DNA from 2 places in the Exiguobacterium sp. Leaf187 genome. Region 1 is predicted to be linked to the other one. Evidence: predicted binding sites of a transcription regulator. Region 1 holds the regulator's gene; the other holds the start of a gene.
The links. Region 1 encodes LexA, which represses DNA repair genes until DNA is damaged. Its sites were predicted from a motif close to CGAACATATGTTCG; they were not measured.
Positions count from the first base shown of each region.

Region 1 (9,194 bases):
GAGCAATTAATTCCGGGCGGATTTCCATCGTGTGATCACGACTCCTATACTTGCACCACCGAGCGTCGCGCAAAGAACGGCGACTTCTGGAGAAAAGTAGCGCATGGTTATGTAAAGCAATAGTAAGACAATCAGTAAAAGGCAACTATTCACGGCAATACGGGAACGTTCCCCTTCAAACTGTAAGTACAATAAGCCGATGAACATCGCTGTCAGGGCAAAATCGAGACCGAAGCGCTCGGGATCAGGGAACCAGCTGCCGACAAGGGCGCCGAGAACGGTTGCGACGATCCAGCTGAAGTAAGCAGTCAGATTCAAGCCATGCATGAAGGACGGGGAGAGCTTCCCTTTTTGCGCAGTGTTCATCGCGACAGCGAACGACTCATCCGTCAGTAGCGTTCCGGTACCGAGGCGGTCGCGGAGATGACGTGTCTCAACATGTGGCGCAAGCGTCAGACTCATTAACAAGTGCCTGAGATTGACGATGAACGTCGTCAGAATGATGGCAGAAGCAGGACCATTTAATAGTAAGAGACTCGTAATGATGAACTGAGCGGCGCCGGCATAGATGAAGACGGACATGAATCCGACTTCAAGAGGGGATAAGCCGGAGGCACGACCGACGATCCCAGCTGAAAAACCGATGCCGATATATCCGAGGACAGTGGGTAGACAGGCACGGACGCCTGCTTGAAAGGCTGATGACATTCGATTCCTCCTCTTTTTTAAGAGCATAGCACTCATGCGGAATATCGTCACCAACTGGTCAATATTTTCATCATTTTTTTCGACATATTCGACTTGATTTGGTGGTAAAGACTAAGTGGTACGGCAAAATCAGTTAGGTAAAGGAGCGTTTTTCATGCACAAATTAATGAAAGATTCAAACCGGTTCGTTTCAGACATGGTCGACGGACTCGTATTAGCTCACCCTGATTTGTATAAAAAGGTCGAAGGTGTTAATGTCGTCGCACGGAAAGTGCCGCTTGATGGAAAAGTCGGACTCGTTTCTGGTGGGGGAAGTGGGCATGAACCCGCACATGCTGGATTCGTTGGGGACGGTATGCTTGCTGCGGCTGTTTGTGGGGAAGTCTTCACGTCACCGACACCGGATATGGTGCTCGAAGGCATCAAGGCAGCCCATGGTGGAAAAGGTGTCTTACTCGTCGTCAAGAACTACTCGGGTGATGTCATGAACTTCGATATGGCGAAGGAACTCGCTGAACTCGAGGACATCGAAGTCGACACGGTCGTCGTCAATGATGACATCGCGATCAAAAAGGAAGAGGATCGTCGTGGGGTTGCGGGAACGGTCTTCGTCCATAAGATTGCCGGAGCTGCGGCTGCAGAAGGGAAATCACTGAGTGAAGTCAAAGCAGTCGCGGAAAAAGTCATCCAGGGCGTTCGTTCGATCGGAATGGCACTCTCACCATGTTACATGCCAGAGAGTGGCAAACCAGGCTTTGAGTTGCATGATGACGAGATGGAAATTGGAATCGGGATCCATGGTGAAAAAGGACTTGAACGAAAAGCAGTCGCTTCCGTTGATGCGATCGTCAAAGAGTTGCTCGATCGTCTGACAAAAGAGGTACCAGACAAAAAAGTCGCCGTCATGGTGAATGGGATGGGTGGAACGCCAGAATCCGAACTGTATATCACGTATAAATACGTCGCGGAAGAACTTCAGGCACACGGTTACGAGATTGCCCGTTCGTTCGTTGGAAACTATATGACGTCGCTCGAGATGCACGGATTCTCAATCACGCTCTTACCAGTGGATGATGAACTGCTTGGGTATCTCGATGCAGAAACGAAAGCGATTGGATTCTAATTTAGATAAACGGGGTGTACAAAGATGAAGTTGACGACGGAACAGTTACGAAGCGCGCTCATCAAAGCAGCGGAACAGATTGACCAGCACAAGGATGAATTGACGGACCTTGACCGGGAAATCGGTGACGGGGACCACGGGATCAATATGTCACGTGGCTTCCAAGCAGTCCAAAAGACGTTAGAAGAACACGGCGAGTATGAGGACTTAGGAGCTTTATCGAAAGAGGTCGGGATGACGCTGATCAAGACGGTCGGTGGAGCATCCGGTCCTTTGTACGGCACAGCATTCGTTAAGTTCGCTGGTGCGTTCAAAGGGAAAACAGAAGTGGAAGGTGCAGAACTCGCGGATGCTTTCCATGAAGCGACGGAAGGCATCAAATCGCGTGGGAAATCGGAATTCGGTCAAAAGACAATGGTCGATATCTGGACACCGTTCCAAGAGGCGCTCTCGCAAGAAGGGGATTTGAAAGCGGCAATCGATCAAGCGCTTGCTGATACGAAAGCGCGCATCGCAACGAAAGGTCGTGCGTCTTACTTCGGTGAAGCGACGGAAGGCGTCCAGGACCCAGGTAGTCTATCGAGTGCTTTGTTACTCGGCGAAATCGCGGAGGTGCTTCATGGTTAATCTTGTACTCGTTTCCCATAGTGAAAAACTTGCAGCTGGACTAAAGGAACTGCTGGCAGAGATGGCGCCGGATACACCAGTCTTAGTAGCGGCAGGTCTTGAGGACGGTAGCATCGGAACGGACGCGACGCGAATCGAAGAAACACTGAATACACTAGACGACGATGGAGTCGTCTTAACGGATATCGGCTCTGCGACGATGAACACAGAATTGGCCCTTGAACTATACAGTGGCGAACGGACGGTTCGGTTTATCGACGCACCACTCGTCGAAGGCGCGTTTTTAGCGGCAGTCTTAAGCGGACAGTCGAAATCCGTTGATGAGATTGAAGACGGATTGAAAAAAGAGTTTAGCAAATAAGAATCAAATCCCCCTTGCTTCAATGCAATGGGGATTCTTTCATATCTGAATGAAATGGTGGTATGAAAATTGTAATCATAATGCATGTACATAAATAGGACAGTAAAAGAATGTAAACCATGAGGTGAGTTCTTGAGTTATACGTTAAGGAAAGCAGACACTGAAATCAAAAAGCAGACATTCATCCACTTATTATTACTGGCTGATGAATCTATCGATAAGATTTATGAATACTTACCTAACGGTGACCTGTATTATCTCGAAGATTCATCTGGGCATGTAGTAGGTGTTATTGTTATGACCAAAATTAATCAAGATACAATGGAGATAAAAAACGTTGCCATCAAAAAAGAACACCAGGGTCAAGGGTTAGGAAAGAGGATCATCTCATTAACGCTCGAACAATATAAGGAACAAGAGTATCATCATTTCATCGTAGGAACGGCTAATTCGAGTATTGATAATTTAGCTTTCTACCAAAAGCTTGGTTTCCGGCTATACGACATAAAAAAAGATTTTTTTCGGTCGTATCCAGAGGAAATCTGGGAGAACGGAATACAGGCAATCGACATGATCATGCTAGAGAAAAATGAGTGATCCACATTATATGTTGAGGGGAATACGTGGGACCTCTTCTATGCGAATGAGTAGCACAAAGAATTATGATGTATGTGCTGCGGTGGTACATTCTAGTCTGAGTCTGGTGTTAGAAGAATGATTATATTGTAGTTTCTATAAGACAGTGAAAACCCGGTCCCTCTGCAAAAGGGACCGGGTCAATTGTTTTATTTTGATGGTTTGAAGACCATTGTCGCTTCCACTGCTTTTTGCCATCCGGCATAGCGTTGTTCACGATCGTCTTCTTTCATCTCTGGTTTGAACTGGTGATCCAGCTTCCATTGTTTTTTGATCTCCGCTTTATCTTTCCAGTAACCAACAGCTAATCCAGCAAGGTAGGCTGCACCAAGTGCTGTCGTTTCGTTGATTTCTGGACGATCGACAGGAACGCCGAGGATGTCCGATTGGAACTGCATCAAGAAGTTGTTCGCTACTGCACCACCGTCGACACGAAGTGTCTTCAGTTCGATACCAGAATCTTGTTCCATCGCTGTCAACACATCACGTGTTTGATAAGCGAGTGATTCAAGCGTTGCACGAACGAAGTGTTCCTTATCTGTTCCGCGTGTTAATCCGAAGATTGCCCCGCGTACATCTGAATCCCAGTATGGCGCACCAAGACCAACGAAGGCAGGAACGACATAAACACCGTCTGTTGAGTCGACTTTCGTTGCGTAACCTTCTGAATCTTTCGCATTTTTCAGCATCCGAAGTCCATCACGGAGCCACTGGATCGCAGAACCAGCGACGAAGATAGAACCTTCCAGCGCATATTCCACTTTTCCATCGACGCCCCAAGCGATCGTCGTCAAGAGTCCATGATCAGAAGAAACGGCTTTCTCACCTGTGTTCATGAGCATGAAACACCCTGTTCCGTATGTGTTTTTCCCTTCACCCGCTTCGAAGCACGTTTGACCGAAGAGTGCTGCTTGTTGGTCACCCGCAATACCAGCGATTGGCACTTCGTAACCGAAGAAGTGATACGGTACCGTTTTGTCGTAGACTTCACTCGACTGACGAACTTCTGGCAACATCGAAGCAGGAACACCTAGGATATCGAGTAACTCTTCATCCCATTTTTGTTCGTAGATGTTATACATCAATGTTCGTGAAGCGTTCGTGTAGTCCGTGATGTGCGTTTTTCCACCAGACAGTTTCCAAACGAGCCACGTATCGATCGTACCGAAGAGCAATTCACCGTTCTCTGCTTGCTCACGCGCACCTTCGACATTATCGAGGATCCATTTGACTTTCGTTCCAGAGAAGTAGGCATCAATCAGAAGTCCTGTTTTATCGCGGAACTTCTGGTTCAAACCTTGTTCTTTTAAGTCGTCACAAATACCAGACGTTTGACGCGATTGCCAAACGAGTGCGTGATAGACCGGTTTACCTGTTTCTTTGTTCCAGACGACCGTCGTTTCACGTTGGTTCGTGATGCCGATTCCAGCGATTTGCTCAGGTTTGATATCTGCTGTCCCGAGTGCTTCGGCCATGACGGCAAGAATCGAACCCCAGATTTCGTTTGCATCATGCTCGACCCAGCCTGGTTGTGGGAAGTACTGTTTGAATTCCCGTTGTGCCGAGTTGACGATTTTCCCATCGTGATCGAAGATGATCGCACGTGAGCTTGTCGTACCTTGGTCGAGTGCTAGGATATACTTGTTTTCCATTTCGAAATCCCCCTTGAGCGGTATGTGTTAGTGAGATGTGATCTTAGTAGATCAATTGATAGATGAACACGGCAATCGCTCCACCGATGATCGGACCGACGACAGGAATCCATGAATAGCCCCAGTCAGATGAACCTTTATTCGGAATCGGTAGGATAGCGTGCGCGATACGCGGTCCAAGGTCACGAGCCGGGTTGATGGCATACCCTGTTGTACCACCGAGCGAGAGACCGATGACGACGACGAGTAAACCGACGATGAGTGGTTTTAAGCCATCTCCGAACGTTGTTAAACCAAGTGCCAAGATACCGAAGACGAGAACAAATGTCCCGATGATCTCAGAAATCAAGTTCGACGGCGTATGACGAATCGCTGGACCTGTTGCGAACACACCGAGTTTTGCAGCTTGATCATCAGTCGCTTCAAAATGTTTCATGTAATGAAGCCAAACGAGAATGGCGCCGATGAAAGCTCCGACAAGTTGTCCGGCAATGTAGATCGGAACGTCTGCCCACGGTAGGTCAGAGTTCAAAGCAAGTGCGATCGTCAATGCGGGGTTCAAGTGTGCTCCACTTTCAGCAGCGACGAATGCTGCTGTCATGACGGCAAGACCCCAAGCGAACGTGATGACGATCCATCCGCTGTTTTCCGATTTCGTCTTTTTCAAGACGACACCGGCGACGACTCCATCCCCGAGCAGGATGAGGATCATCGTACCGATCATTTCCAATACAAAGTTATTCATGCAAAAACCCTCCCTTTGGATTAAAGCAGATAATGGCCTTTCTACTTTAAATTACTCCGAATTGAGAACGTTTTCAATACATATAATTGAAATATAGGAATGGAAATTTTTTATTTTGATGTTTAAAGATACGAAAAAGTGGATAAGAAAACACCTCATTCTGCTTGCAAGCAAGCAAAAGAGGTGTTACCGACGACGTTTTTTTCTTTTTTTAGGTCGAAACCAACTGCTGGAATAATCTAGTAGGATATGAATCGTACTTGCCACCATGATACCGACGACGAATGCAGGCAAGGAAGCGAACCACGAATCAATCGTAGCAGAATCAAGAACCTGAAAATATAGACTTATAAATAGTAGCGGAATCAGAATCGCAGCACTATAAAGAAGCCGAATGATGTCTCCGATGATCAGTCCATGCGACCAGATCGATCGGTGAGGCATGATCTTGACATACGGCATCCAAAGAACTCGAAATGGTCCAAAGCGATAATACGGTTCTGACTTTAAATCGAGGTCGGGTGACAACCAAAGGGTACCGACAGCGATACCGATGGCAGTCGGTAACCAATCGGTTTGTTGCGTTGCGACCGAATACGCAACGTAACCCGTCAGTGCGACGGTATTGACGGTATCATGTACATTTCCTGATGGCATGAAAAAAGACCAGTCGTAACTGGTCCCTCCGTCAATGAATCGTCCGATACACGCCGATTACCTTACCAAGAATGGAGACATTATCGAAATACATCGGATCCATCGAGTCATTTTCTGGTTGTAGACGTACCTGTTGATCTTCTAAGAAGAACCGTTTCACCGTCGCTTCGCTATCTTCGGTCATAGCTACGACGATTTCTCCGTTTTCTGCTGTGTTTTGTTGGCGCACGATGACACGATCGCCGTCAAGAATACCTGCGTTAATCATCGATTCACCATCGATCGTCAACATGAAGACCGTCTCGTTCCCTACATAATGTGCAGGGAGTGGGAACTGTTCTTCGATGTTTTCAATCGCTGTAATCGGAAGACCTGCTGTGACTTTCCCGATGACGGGAACATGGACGATGGCTTCCGTGATTTCTTCAGGCTTATCAAGCAATATCTCAATCGCACGTGGTTTCGTCGGGTCACGGCGAATCATTCCCCGTTTCTCGAGTCGATCCAAATGACCGTGTACCGTCGAGCTAGACGCGAGTCCGACTGCTTCTCCGATTTCACGAACTGATGGTGGATACCCCTTCAGTTTCACTTCAGAGACGATGTAGTCGAGAATCTCTTGTTGGCGCTTAGACATTTTCCGCATACGAATTGCCACCTCTTTCTGGATTGAAGTTTGAAATGTAAGAATATATGTTTCTAGATTCACTATAACATAGAACAAATGAGCGTACAAACAATTGTTCGACATTTTGTGTTGACCGAACACGGGTTCTGTGTTTATTATGAGTTATGCGAACAATTGTTCCGCGAACGTTTATTCTAACTCATTCATTTCATATTTGGAGGGATTCATGATGATTCATACGATTCGTACTCATGCTTTTTCAATTCTCTTCTATGCATTAAGTATTGCCTTCGTGATCTTTTTACTCACACCGCGCCCGGATGAAAAAGTGGCGCAACTAATGACTGCTTCCGTTACGGTCGATGAGAACGCTACAGTTGAACAAATCGCTGAAGTCTACAATGACGGTTCGATGTCAGATGAAGAATACGTCAACTGGTTGATTAAAAATAATGATGTCGAGACAAAACACGTCATCTCAAAAAGCAAAATCGTTGTACCAATCGCACAACAATGACAAAATGGAAAAGTTGTGAAAGAACGAACAGGGATGTGAGGTACGATGAAGGTCGTGATTTATTGTCGGGTGTCGACCGAAAAAGAAGCACAAGATAGTTCGATTGAACGCCAACGGATGGAACTTTCGAAGGTCGCGTCTCAAAAGGGTTTTGATGTCGTGGATGTCGTCTCTGAAAAAGAGAGTGGATATGACGTCGATCGGGAAGGGATGCTGACGGTTCTTGATCATGTGACACGTGATGCGGTAGATGCGGTCCTCGTAACGGATGACACACGGATTGGTCGAGGGAATGCGAAAATCGCTATTTTGCACACGTTTAAGAAGCACGGTGTTCGGTTGATGACACTTGATTCCGATGGAGAATACCAACTTGCTGATGCAGAAGCGATGGTCCTTGAGATCGTCTCACTCGTGGAAGAATATCAACGTAAACTGCATAATGCAAAAATCGCGCGCGGCATGCGGCGAGCGGTCGAACAAGGCTTTCGCCCGGAACGAAATCTGAATCGCCAAGGAGAGAACGCCGGGCGTAGCCGAAAGGACGTACCGATCGAAGAAATCGTACGTCTCCGTGAACTCGGACTGACGTTTTCAGATATCGCCATTACGCTTCGCGGGATGGGACATGATATTTCAAAGGCAACGGTCAATCGTCGATACCTTGAATACCGCGAATTGACGCCTAGCCCGGAATGAGAAGCAAGTAACCCGTCGACTGACGCGGTTAACTTGCTTTTTTTAGTAAGCTCTTTTACAGTAAGAATACAATTGAACTACTCAAGTTTGAGTCGTACAGAAAGAGGGATTCCATGTTATCACAAGAACAATTAGATCGAATCAACGCATTAGCGAATAAATCAAAAGTCGAGCCGTTATCAGAAGCAGAAGCGGCAGAGCAAAAAGAGTTACGTGCAGCGTATCTCGCAGCATTCCGTGGATCGTTCAAAAACCAACTCATGGGCATGAAGATTGTTGATGAAGAAGGTACGGACGTAACACCAGAGAAATTAAAACAAGCACAAGAAGAAGAACGGAATAAACAATAATCGTTTGTTTCTTCTATAGAAGAAAGAGGTTCGCGTTAAGCGGACCTCTTTTTTGTTTAGCGCTGTTAGATGAGGAAACATTGCACGATAGCAATACATCTTAATAACGATCTTTCATCAATTCATGCATCCTGTATGAGTCGATAGAACGGCTATAGATAGCGCATTCATTTTAATGTGACATACTATTTAGAAAAGTTGTATCACATTTAAGAGTGTGCTAAAATGAGTAGGAATTTGTGAAAAAGAGAGAGGATGATTGTTTTGACGAACATGACGACAGTAGAACAATTAGCAATTAATACGATTCGTACCTTATCGATTGATGCCGTACAAAAGGCGAACTCGGGTCACCCAGGTATGCCAATGGGAGCAGCGCCGATGGCATTCTCGCTTTGGGCGGATCATATGAACCACAACCCTAAAAATCCAGAATGGTTCAACCGCGACCGTTTTGTACTTTCAGCCGGACACGGTTCGATGCTTCTCTA
Region 1 is NZ_LMPR01000009.1:107,808-117,001, forward strand. It holds gene ASF99_RS04455 (AzlD domain-containing protein) at 1-28, opposite strand, end outside; gene ASF99_RS04460 (AzlC family ABC transporter permease) at 7-708, opposite strand; gene dhaK (dihydroxyacetone kinase subunit DhaK) at 863-1,831, shown strand; gene dhaL (dihydroxyacetone kinase subunit DhaL) at 1,856-2,458, shown strand; gene dhaM (dihydroxyacetone kinase phosphoryl donor subunit DhaM) at 2,451-2,819, shown strand; gene ASF99_RS04480 (GNAT family N-acetyltransferase) at 2,952-3,416, shown strand; gene glpK (glycerol kinase GlpK) at 3,605-5,107, opposite strand; gene ASF99_RS04490 (MIP/aquaporin family protein) at 5,151-5,852, opposite strand; gene ASF99_RS04495 (metal-binding protein) at 6,039-6,509, opposite strand; gene lexA (transcriptional repressor LexA) at 6,541-7,155, opposite strand; gene yneA (cell division suppressor protein YneA) at 7,367-7,654, shown strand; gene ASF99_RS04510 (YneB family resolvase-like protein) at 7,700-8,353, shown strand; gene ASF99_RS04515 (DUF896 domain-containing protein) at 8,467-8,703, shown strand; gene tkt (transketolase) at 8,959-9,194, shown strand, end outside.

Region 2 (9,194 bases), on a different contig from region 1:
AGGAGGGGAAGGCGATGGAACATCACACGTATTATGAAGCGCTCGTTCGCCGGGACGCGACGTACGAAGGAACGTTTTTTGTTGGTGTCAAGACGACCGGCATCTTTTGCCGTCCGACGTGTCCGGCACGAAAACCGAAAGCAGAGAACTGTGAGTTTTTTGAGACGGCGCAAGAGGCATTACTTGCCTCTTATCGACCGTGCCGTCGTTGTCATCCGCTTGCTTATCCCGGCGATCATGGTACGATTCAACGCTTGATCGAAGCGGTCGAGGCAGAACCAGACAAACGATTCAAGGAAGCCGATTTTCGAGCACTTGGTCTCGATGAATCAACGGCACGCCGCCAGTTCAAGAAACGCTTCGGAATGACGTTCGTCGCGTATGCTCGGGCACGACGGATGGGGCTTGCGATGAAGGAGATCCGGACCGGTAAGCCGATCATCGAAGGGCAGTTGGCTGGAGGTTATGAATCGAGTAGTGGTTTTCGTGAGGCGTCAGCACGGATTCTCGGGCAGGCACCGTCGCGCTTTGACGGGCAGGTCTTACGCGCGAAATGGCTTGATACACCACTCGGTTCGATGCTGGCGATTGCCGACGATCAACTCTTACATCTGCTCGAGTTCGTCGACCGACGTGGACTGGAGCGGGAAATCGAACAATTACGTCAAAAAGCCCGCGCTGTCATCGTTCCCGGGGAATCACCGGTCTTTGGACAGATCGAAGCGGAGCTCCGTCGTTACTTCAAAGGAGAGCCGGTATCGTTTCAGACGCCACTGATGCGGTACGGGACACCATTTCAACGCCGCGTCTGGGAAGAACTCGAGCGGATTCCGAGTGGGGAGACGATCTCGTACCAAGAGCTGGCGATCCGGATCGGTCAACCGACTGCTGTTCGTGCCGTCGCACGAGCGAATGGAGCGAACCAACTGGCAATCGTCATTCCGTGCCATCGGGTCATTCGGACGAATGGAGATTTAGGTGGATACGCGGGTGGACTCGCACGCAAGGAAACATTGCTCAAACTGGAGCGCACACAGAGAGGACTGGATGAAGGATGAGTTTGATTAAAGATGTATTTTCACCGAGTTGGCTCGACCGCTTAGGAGCAGCGGTCGATGTACCGGATTTTCGAAGACGAGTCGAGCAGGGAGACTGGGAAGAACTCGCGTTTAAACAACGTGTCCGTCGTGTGGCGGAGACGCTGGAGACGATCTTGCCACCGTTTCCGGACTCGGTGTCGGAGCTAGAGCGACTCGCACCGCAGTTTACTGGGCTACCGGGAATTGTTTTTCCAGAGTATGTCGAACGAACGGCAGACCTTTCTGACTGGACGCTTGCGATAGAGATACTTGCCAAGTTGACGCAACATTCGACGTCGGAGTTCGCCGTTCGGCGTTTTCTACTTGTCGATCAGGAACGATATCTCGACCAGGCACTCAAATGGACAAGATCAGACGATGAACACGTCCGGCGCTTAGCGTCTGAAGGAACACGCCCGCGTCTGCCGTGGGGACAAGCGATTCCGCGTTTGATTGCTGATCCGCGTCCGGCGTTACCGATTCTTGACGCCTTACTACAGGATCCGTCACTTTACGTCCGAAAAAGTGTCGCCAATCACTTGAACGATATTTCAAAGACACATCCGGAATACCTGATCGAGCGAATCGAACGTCACTTAGGAACAGATCCGAATACAGACTGGATTTTACGCCATGCTTCGCGGACGTTACTGAAGCGCGGAAATCCAGAAGTGTTACAGTTGTTCGGACACGTCACGCAAGGTGAGGTCGCGGTGACGGACTTGGTCGTCTCACCAGTGACGATTGGTCAAGAGTTACAGTTTTCGTTTCAAGTAAACAGTTCCGTCGAGCAACGTCTGCGTCTTGAATACGCGATCGATTACGTCAAACAACGCGGAACGAGTCGGAAGGTGTTTCAACTGCGGGAGCGGGAAGTTAAAGGTGCCTTACAAGTTGAACGACGCCAATCGTTTCGGAACATGACGACGCGTGTCCATTACCCTGGTACACATACATTGACGATTTTGATTAACGGAGAGGCTTACGCGACAGCAACGTTTGAGGTCGAGGAGGAGAGCTGAATGCAAGGACGACATCCGGATTTTACGACGTCGCGCCTGTTTGTCGAAGCAACGGATGACGAATCGGGTTGCAAGTGGACGTTGCATGCGTTGCGTGAGAAAACGATTGTCGGGACGATTACCTTCACATGGAATGCATCGACCGGAAACTTACGTTATACGACGACTGATGAGGATGATCAGCACGGATACATTACAGAAGCGTTGACGTCGATTTTGTCGTATCTCGCACGGACGTTATTACTGACGTATGTTTACGGCGAAGCGGGCAATGCGGCGGTCTGGCGTCGGAACGGATTTCAGTTGCAGGCGAATCGATATGAACGCAAACTCTATCATTAAAGCCCCGCCTGCTGAGCAGGACGGGGCTTGTTTGTGATTAGACCGTTGTTTTGGACCAGTTGAAATGATCGCAAATCGTTTCTGCACTTTCACGTGCACTTAATTGTTCCGTATCGAGGAAGAGATAGTTAACGTCTGGTAGTTCGCCTGGCAGCGAGCGTGTTCGGTATCCGTCCGCCGTCTCGCGTAAGTCTTGTTCAGAAGCGGCGAGATCACGCTTCGTTACTTTGTGCGTCAATCGGTTTTCAGTCGTGTTTCGGTGCAGGCGTGTTGCGACCGGCGCATCGAGTTCAACGATATAGACGTCAGCACCCGCTTGTTCGAATAATTCGACTGTCTCTTCAATGAACTCGAGACCACCACCTTCGACGCCGAATAGACAGAGGAATGTAAACAGGACACCTTCGAGCGAACTGTTCGCCATTTCCTTGAACATCTCGCGCCGGATCGTATCCTTTAAGCGGTGATGTGCGGGTTCAGAGAAATCAAAATAAGGCAATAACAGGTCGATCGTCTGGTGGTTATGAAAGACTTTCATCTCCGTCAATCGTTCGATTTCCTGACCGATCGTCATCTTTCCGACCGCTTGGGGACCGAGTAACAAGACAAATTTCATAGACGAACCTCATTTCCTTTTTCTGCTAATAATAGCACATTCCGACGAGTGACATCACTAGAACGTTTGTTCGTAATTTGATATAATTCAAGTATGAAGTCCCGTCGTGTCCTTGTCTGAAGGAGGACAACCATGCAAGAACAATGGAAAGCCGTCATCGGCTATGTAGGTATATATGAAGTCTCATCGCTAGGTCGCGTAAGATCGCTCGACCGAACGATCGTGACGTGTCGCGGTGTCCAGCAACGACGAAAAGGTGTCTTGCTCCGTCCGCGACTCAATCGGGAAGGGTATCGCAAAGTCACGCTTTATCAACGTGGTCGAGGAGAGCGGATGCAAGTCGGATTGCTTGTCGCAAAAGCCTTTCTGACGACAGACGTCACGGAAGCACAACTCGTCCGGCGCAATGGTAAACGGGCTGACGATCAGTTGTCGAACTTAGAAATTCTGGCTTCGATCGATCAGCAGTATAACGAACTACTTGGTGAGTTTGATCTCTTGTTAAATCAACATGTGACGCTATCACCGTTTCAGATTCGAACGATTCGCGTGCAGTACGAAAAAGGGAAGACGATTCGTCAATTGGCAGAGCAGTATCAGGTGACGGAGAACCGGATTCGCAACATCATCGATAAGAAGGAAGCACGTTATATCGGCTGAGTCCAGAATAAAGGAGCGTTTACCAGAGATGGTAAGCGCTCCTTTGATTTAAGACGATTGTTCGCCGGCACGAACGGTCTGTTGCAACGAACTGATGCGTGACTCGAGTACCGCACTATGTGTCTTCAGTTCCGTCTGCTGGTTGACGTGGTGTTGCATCTGTTCCCCGAGGACTTGGCTGTAAGAAGAGAGCTCCGACATCAACTGCTGAACGGACTGCAGATGTTCCTGCATGTTCGACTGAACATCTGCGACGATTTGACGTTGGTGTTCCACGGTACCCAGTGTCGTTTCGATCGTCGTCGCTTCAGTCAGCATCTGTTGCAAGTGTGCCGTTGCCGTCTCGAGCTGTTGCGATGTTGAGAGAAAACGTTCCGTCATCTGCGAGAGGGCTTGTTCGACTTGATTGAGTCCTGTCGTCCAGGTCTGATTGACCTGCCGGATATGATCTGTACTCATTCGGATATCGATTGCGAGTTTTTCGACTTCCTTGGCAACGACGGTGAAGCCACGACCGGCTTCTCCGGCACGGGTTGCCTCAATCAGCGCGTTCAGCGACAAGCGGCGCGTCTCTTCAGCGACACGTTGGATGTGTGAGATTGAGGTCTCCATTTGCTGCTGTAGATGTGAGGTCTGTTGCAAAATCTGCTCTGTCGCCGCGGATTGTTCCTTCAGTAACTGGCTTTCCTCTTGTAAGGTCTCAAGTGTCGTGTGATTCGTCTGAACAGTCTGTTGAAAACGGGTTACGGCATGTTGGCTGTTGAGAAGTGTCGTTTGCATCTCACTTAACGCATCGTGCCCTTGAGCGGTCAAACGTGTCGAGGCGACGATTGTCTGATCCATTTGCGACGATTGCGCAAGTAAAGAACCGGCGACTTCATCGACGGCCTGGACCGATTGATCCATCGCGGATAAGCGTGAGGAAAAGTGGGGCTGGACGGATTCGAGCTCCTGACTCGCTTGTTGCATCTCAGCCGTTAAATCTCCGATCTGTTGCATCAACTGATTGTATTGAAACGTCAGCTGTTGTAACTCAAAGGTCGTCGTCTTGAGTGTTAATGGACGATACGATCGCTTCGCATGCGCTTCTTCAATCTGTAAGGAGAGTTTCGATAACGGGGCGAGTTGTCTTCTAATTCGTGAGCGAATCAAGAGGCTGATACTGACAAGCGTAATCAAACTGACCCAGACAAGTGTCCAAGCTAAATCTTGAGCAGGGGCGATTAATTTATCACGATCGGTCGTTAGTAAAATGACGTCATCGAGTTCCGGAATCGTCATCGCAACAAGAAACTGGTCTTGATTCGAAAAAGCATATGTACGGGCTGTTTCTAAGTGCTGTTGTAGTTGTTTTCGTTTTGCCGGTTCGAGTGTTAGCGGTCGGAACGCCTCACTCGTTTTCAGGCTTTGAAAACGAATCGAATAGTCGTCACGTGATAAGTCGGTTCGCTGTTGCTGTTGCAATCGTTTGATGGCACGCGAGCGGTCTGTGGTGTCATCCGGATACGCAAGAAACGTTGCCCGGACATTCGCGTCGAACATCGTTAACTCACGCATCAGCCGTTCCTCAGTTGCTGCGACGGATTGTTGATACGATGCGTAAACGCTTAGACCGCTGATCACAATCAGTCCGATGGCAACGATCGGAATCAGCCATCCATTTAGTTGTTGTGCTAATAATCGTTTTTTCATAAGCATAAAAAACATCTCCTCCCGTGTACCTATCGGAAGGAGGGGTCGCAACATGTATGAAGGTGTTGTACGGCTTGTGTAAAGGTCTTGTGAATCTAGTTCACGTAAATCGGTAGGACAGTCGCAAGGTGTGTCATAAGTGCTTGTGTCTCTTCTTTTGGTTCGGATGTGACGTAAATGATCAACGCAGCAGCAACGATGACGAAGATAGCGATGACGAGAATAATGAAGAATGGCATCTTACTTTTTCGTTTTTCAGCTTGACGGTCCATGAAAGATTCCCCCTTAATGATGTAGACGATAGACATATTTGTTTGATTCCCTCTCCTCTTGTTTGAAAACCTTGGAAAAAGAGGGGAATGTGTAATTTGGAGGGAATAGAGTAAACATCTGAAATGGAATGAGGAGGATGTCGTCGTGCTTACGTTGCTTAATTCATTGTTGTTGAACTTCTCACTGTTGATTGCGACATTGCTGTTTGCGTTTTTACCGCTAAGACGGATCGAGCGCATCTCGCCTAACTCTTCCTTACAAGTCCGACTCGCGATCGGTTGTATCGCCGGTGTGATTGGTGCCCTGTTGATCTTTAACAGTATTTCCTATGACGTTGCAAAGATTGATTTGCGTCTCGTTGCGCTCGTCACGGCGTACTTTTACGGCGGATTAGTCAGCGGTAGCATCACGATGCTGTTCATCATCGGCGCCCGATTTGCGGTGACACCAGCTGGCGAATACCAAGGACTGATTCTGACAACCTTGATCTGTGTCGCGTTACTCGTGACAGCGACGATTTATCGACGGTTCGCTGCTCAACGGATGAAGGATTATCTCGTGTTGCTTGGAACAGGGATCGCATACAGCTTACCGGCGCTCTATTTATTAACGAACACGTTCGAGCGGTTTTTAGAGATTGCGCTCGTCTATATCATCGTCATCATGATTGGTGGCTACGTCACCTATCGTTTCTTACAGGAATTAAGGAAGCACTTTTTGTTCGTCCACACACAACAGGAACTGGCTTTAACGGATGGGCTGACGCAACTGGGAAACCGCCGGAAGCTAGATGAAACGTTAGCCGAGTACGCTCAGAACGGAACAGTCTTCTCCGTCCTCATTCTCGATCTCGATCATTTTAAATCAATCAATGATACATACGGACACGAAGGGGGTGACGTCGTTTTACGACAACTCAGCCATCTCTTGCAATCGTATTGTCCAGAACAGGGCGTCGTCGGTCGGTACGGTGGTGAAGAGTTTGTCTTACTGTTGCCGGACGTACCACTTCGACAAGCGGAACGACTGGGGGAACGGATTCGATCTGCCTGCGCCGATCAACACTTCGTTTATAAGGAGCACCCCGTTTTTCATGTCACGTTATCGCTAGGTGCCGCTTCATCCGATCAAGCATCGACTGTATTTGAGACCGTCCAGAAAGCCGACTTAGCATTGTATGAAGCCAAACAAACCGGTCGGAATCGCGTCGTCTGTTACCGAGATCCTTTACTGTAAATAAAAATTGCCCCGCTCGACCAACTGGTCAGGCGGGGCAGTTGTGTTTAGCGATGCAGTAACGAAAATACATCATGTCGTTCAAAATCAGCTAAGATATTCGGCGCGATCAACTGACGAATCATTGTTTCGTCCGCCCAGAGATAAGCGTCGTGTTCCGCGGATAACTGAACGTCCGTCTGATGCGTCGAACAGATGTACATCAAGAGAACGATTTGCCGATCGGGATGCGTCAGGAAGCTCGAGGCATAGAGCAGACGCTCCGGGGTAACCGTCAACTGTGTCTCTTCTTTTATCTCGCGAACGAGACTATCGACTGGCAGTTCACGGAAGTCGATCTTGCCACCCGGGCATTCCCACGTCCCACCGCCGAAGTCAGCAGCAGCCCGGCGGACGATCAGGAGACGTTGCTCGTGAATGATGATGCCTTTGACGGCAGGAACGATCGCTGTCATCTGACGGGACTCCGCGACAATACGACGGGATCGGTTCCTTCTGTTTCGACGAGCTGCTGATCGCATAAATAGATCCCGCTTTCGTCAGCAAGTCCGAAAGCACGGTCTGCACTTTCTTCCGTAAACGATTGCACGAGATGGGCAGCTTCGCCCCACGTCTCGTAATGGACACAGACGACCGCGTCGTTCAGTAAGGCAAGACCAGGCAAGCGAAGACGTCGATTGTCGCGTTGGTCGATCTCCGGAATGATACACCGTTCGGGCGAAACGAGGGCACCAGCTGAAAAACCGACGACCGGAACACCATCTGCGAAACGCGACTGAATGATGTCACCGATCGGTGTACCGACCAAGTATTGCTGATACAATTCGGTCTCGCCACCGGAGATGATGATGCCTTGACACTGTTTCAGTTGCGCGAGTTGTCCGTCTGTTGGTGCGTCAGATAGTGGCAGATGGACGAAAGACGAAATGCCATCTTCCTGTAACGGCTTCGTATAGATCGAGGCGTAACGCGTCCAGTCCTTACCGATCCGCGGAATGTATAGAATCGCGACCGGTCCACCGTTCGTTAATGTAGCAAATCGTGTTCGTAAGTTCGGTGTAAAAGGAGGACCGCCTCCAAAGAGGAATAAGTGAGTCGGCATGAGGCATGTCTCCTTTCAAGTTTAATCCAGTGTATAGCGGTTGATCGTCTCGTGCAACTCACGGGAGAGCGTATAAATCTCTTCCGTCAGCGTATGGACGACATCCATTCGTTCGCTGAAAGCGAGTGATTGCTCGGATGCATGTTGGTTGTCTTGAGCGCTGGCGATGATTCCGGCACGCAGCTGTTCGGCTTGTGCGACGAGGTGGGAAGCGGTCGATAAGACATCCCGGTTCGTTTCCGAAAGGGCGGCCATATCAACAGTGACACCTTTTGACTGGGTGACGATCGAATCAAACGATTGCGTCGCTTCCGTGACGCGAACGACACCGTCTTGAACGGCAACGGTTCCGCGTGCCATGGCGTCTTCGAGTTGTTTTGTCTCCAGTTGGATCGAATCGATTGTTTCCTGGACGCGAACCATTGACTGTTTCGATTGGTTGGCAAGATTCTGAATCTCGCGTGCGACGACAACGAATCCTTTGCCTTGTTCCCCGGCACGTGCGGCTTCGATCGAAGCGTTTAATGAGAGAAGATTCGTTTCGTTAGCGATCGATTCGATGATGCTGATGATCTCTAAGATATTCTCGGAAGCGATTTGGACGCGACGTGATTTATCGGCAGCCTCATCAATCGCATTTTGAATCGATTGCATCTGTTCCGTAACGGCATGGAGATCCGAACGTCCGGTCGTTGCAAGATTTTCTGAACGACTAGCGCTATCGACGACGAGAGCCGACGTTTGCGCGTTCTGCTCGATTGTTGCCGTCAAGGATTGTAAGGACGCTGTATGCCCATCAAACGCGCCAGACTGTTGCTGGGCGGTTGCGGCAATTCCAGTCATTGCTGTTGCCATCTCTTTTGTTCCGTGTCCGGTCTCTTCGGCTTCAACGACGAGCTCAGCGAGAGAGTCATCAATCGTCCGTGACATTGCATCGACTCGCTGTACCAAATTGATTAAAGAGAGGCGCATTGTCTCGAATAAACGGGAGAGCTGTCCAATCTCATCACGTGACGTCGCAACGACCGGTTGTGATAAATCGTGTTCGGCAATCGCGCCCGCACTATGCAGTAACGCGCGAATTGGTCGGACGAGCGTGCGTGTGAAGAGGATCGCAGCAAGTGCTACCAAAGCAATTAACGCCACTAACGCAATCAATAGCTTTTGTACGA
Region 2 is NZ_LMPR01000012.1:145,634-154,827, forward strand. It holds gene ASF99_RS16035 (bifunctional transcriptional activator/DNA repair enzyme AdaA) at 15-1,058, shown strand; gene ASF99_RS16040 (DNA alkylation repair protein) at 1,055-2,101, shown strand; gene ASF99_RS16045 (GNAT family N-acetyltransferase) at 2,102-2,443, shown strand; gene ASF99_RS16050 (AAA family ATPase) at 2,481-3,059, opposite strand; gene ASF99_RS16055 (NUMOD4 domain-containing protein) at 3,192-3,719, shown strand; gene ASF99_RS16060 (methyl-accepting chemotaxis protein) at 3,768-5,417, opposite strand; gene ASF99_RS17495 (hypothetical protein) at 5,507-5,683, opposite strand; gene ASF99_RS16065 (GGDEF domain-containing protein) at 5,829-6,920, shown strand; gene ASF99_RS16070 (NUDIX hydrolase) at 6,968-7,375, opposite strand; gene ASF99_RS16075 (Type 1 glutamine amidotransferase-like domain-containing protein) at 7,372-8,022, opposite strand; gene ASF99_RS16080 (methyl-accepting chemotaxis protein) at 8,044-9,194, opposite strand, start outside.
Region 2: a site for LexA is predicted at 3,119-3,132, ahead of ASF99_RS16055 (NUMOD4 domain-containing protein). Genes of this name have one in related genera too.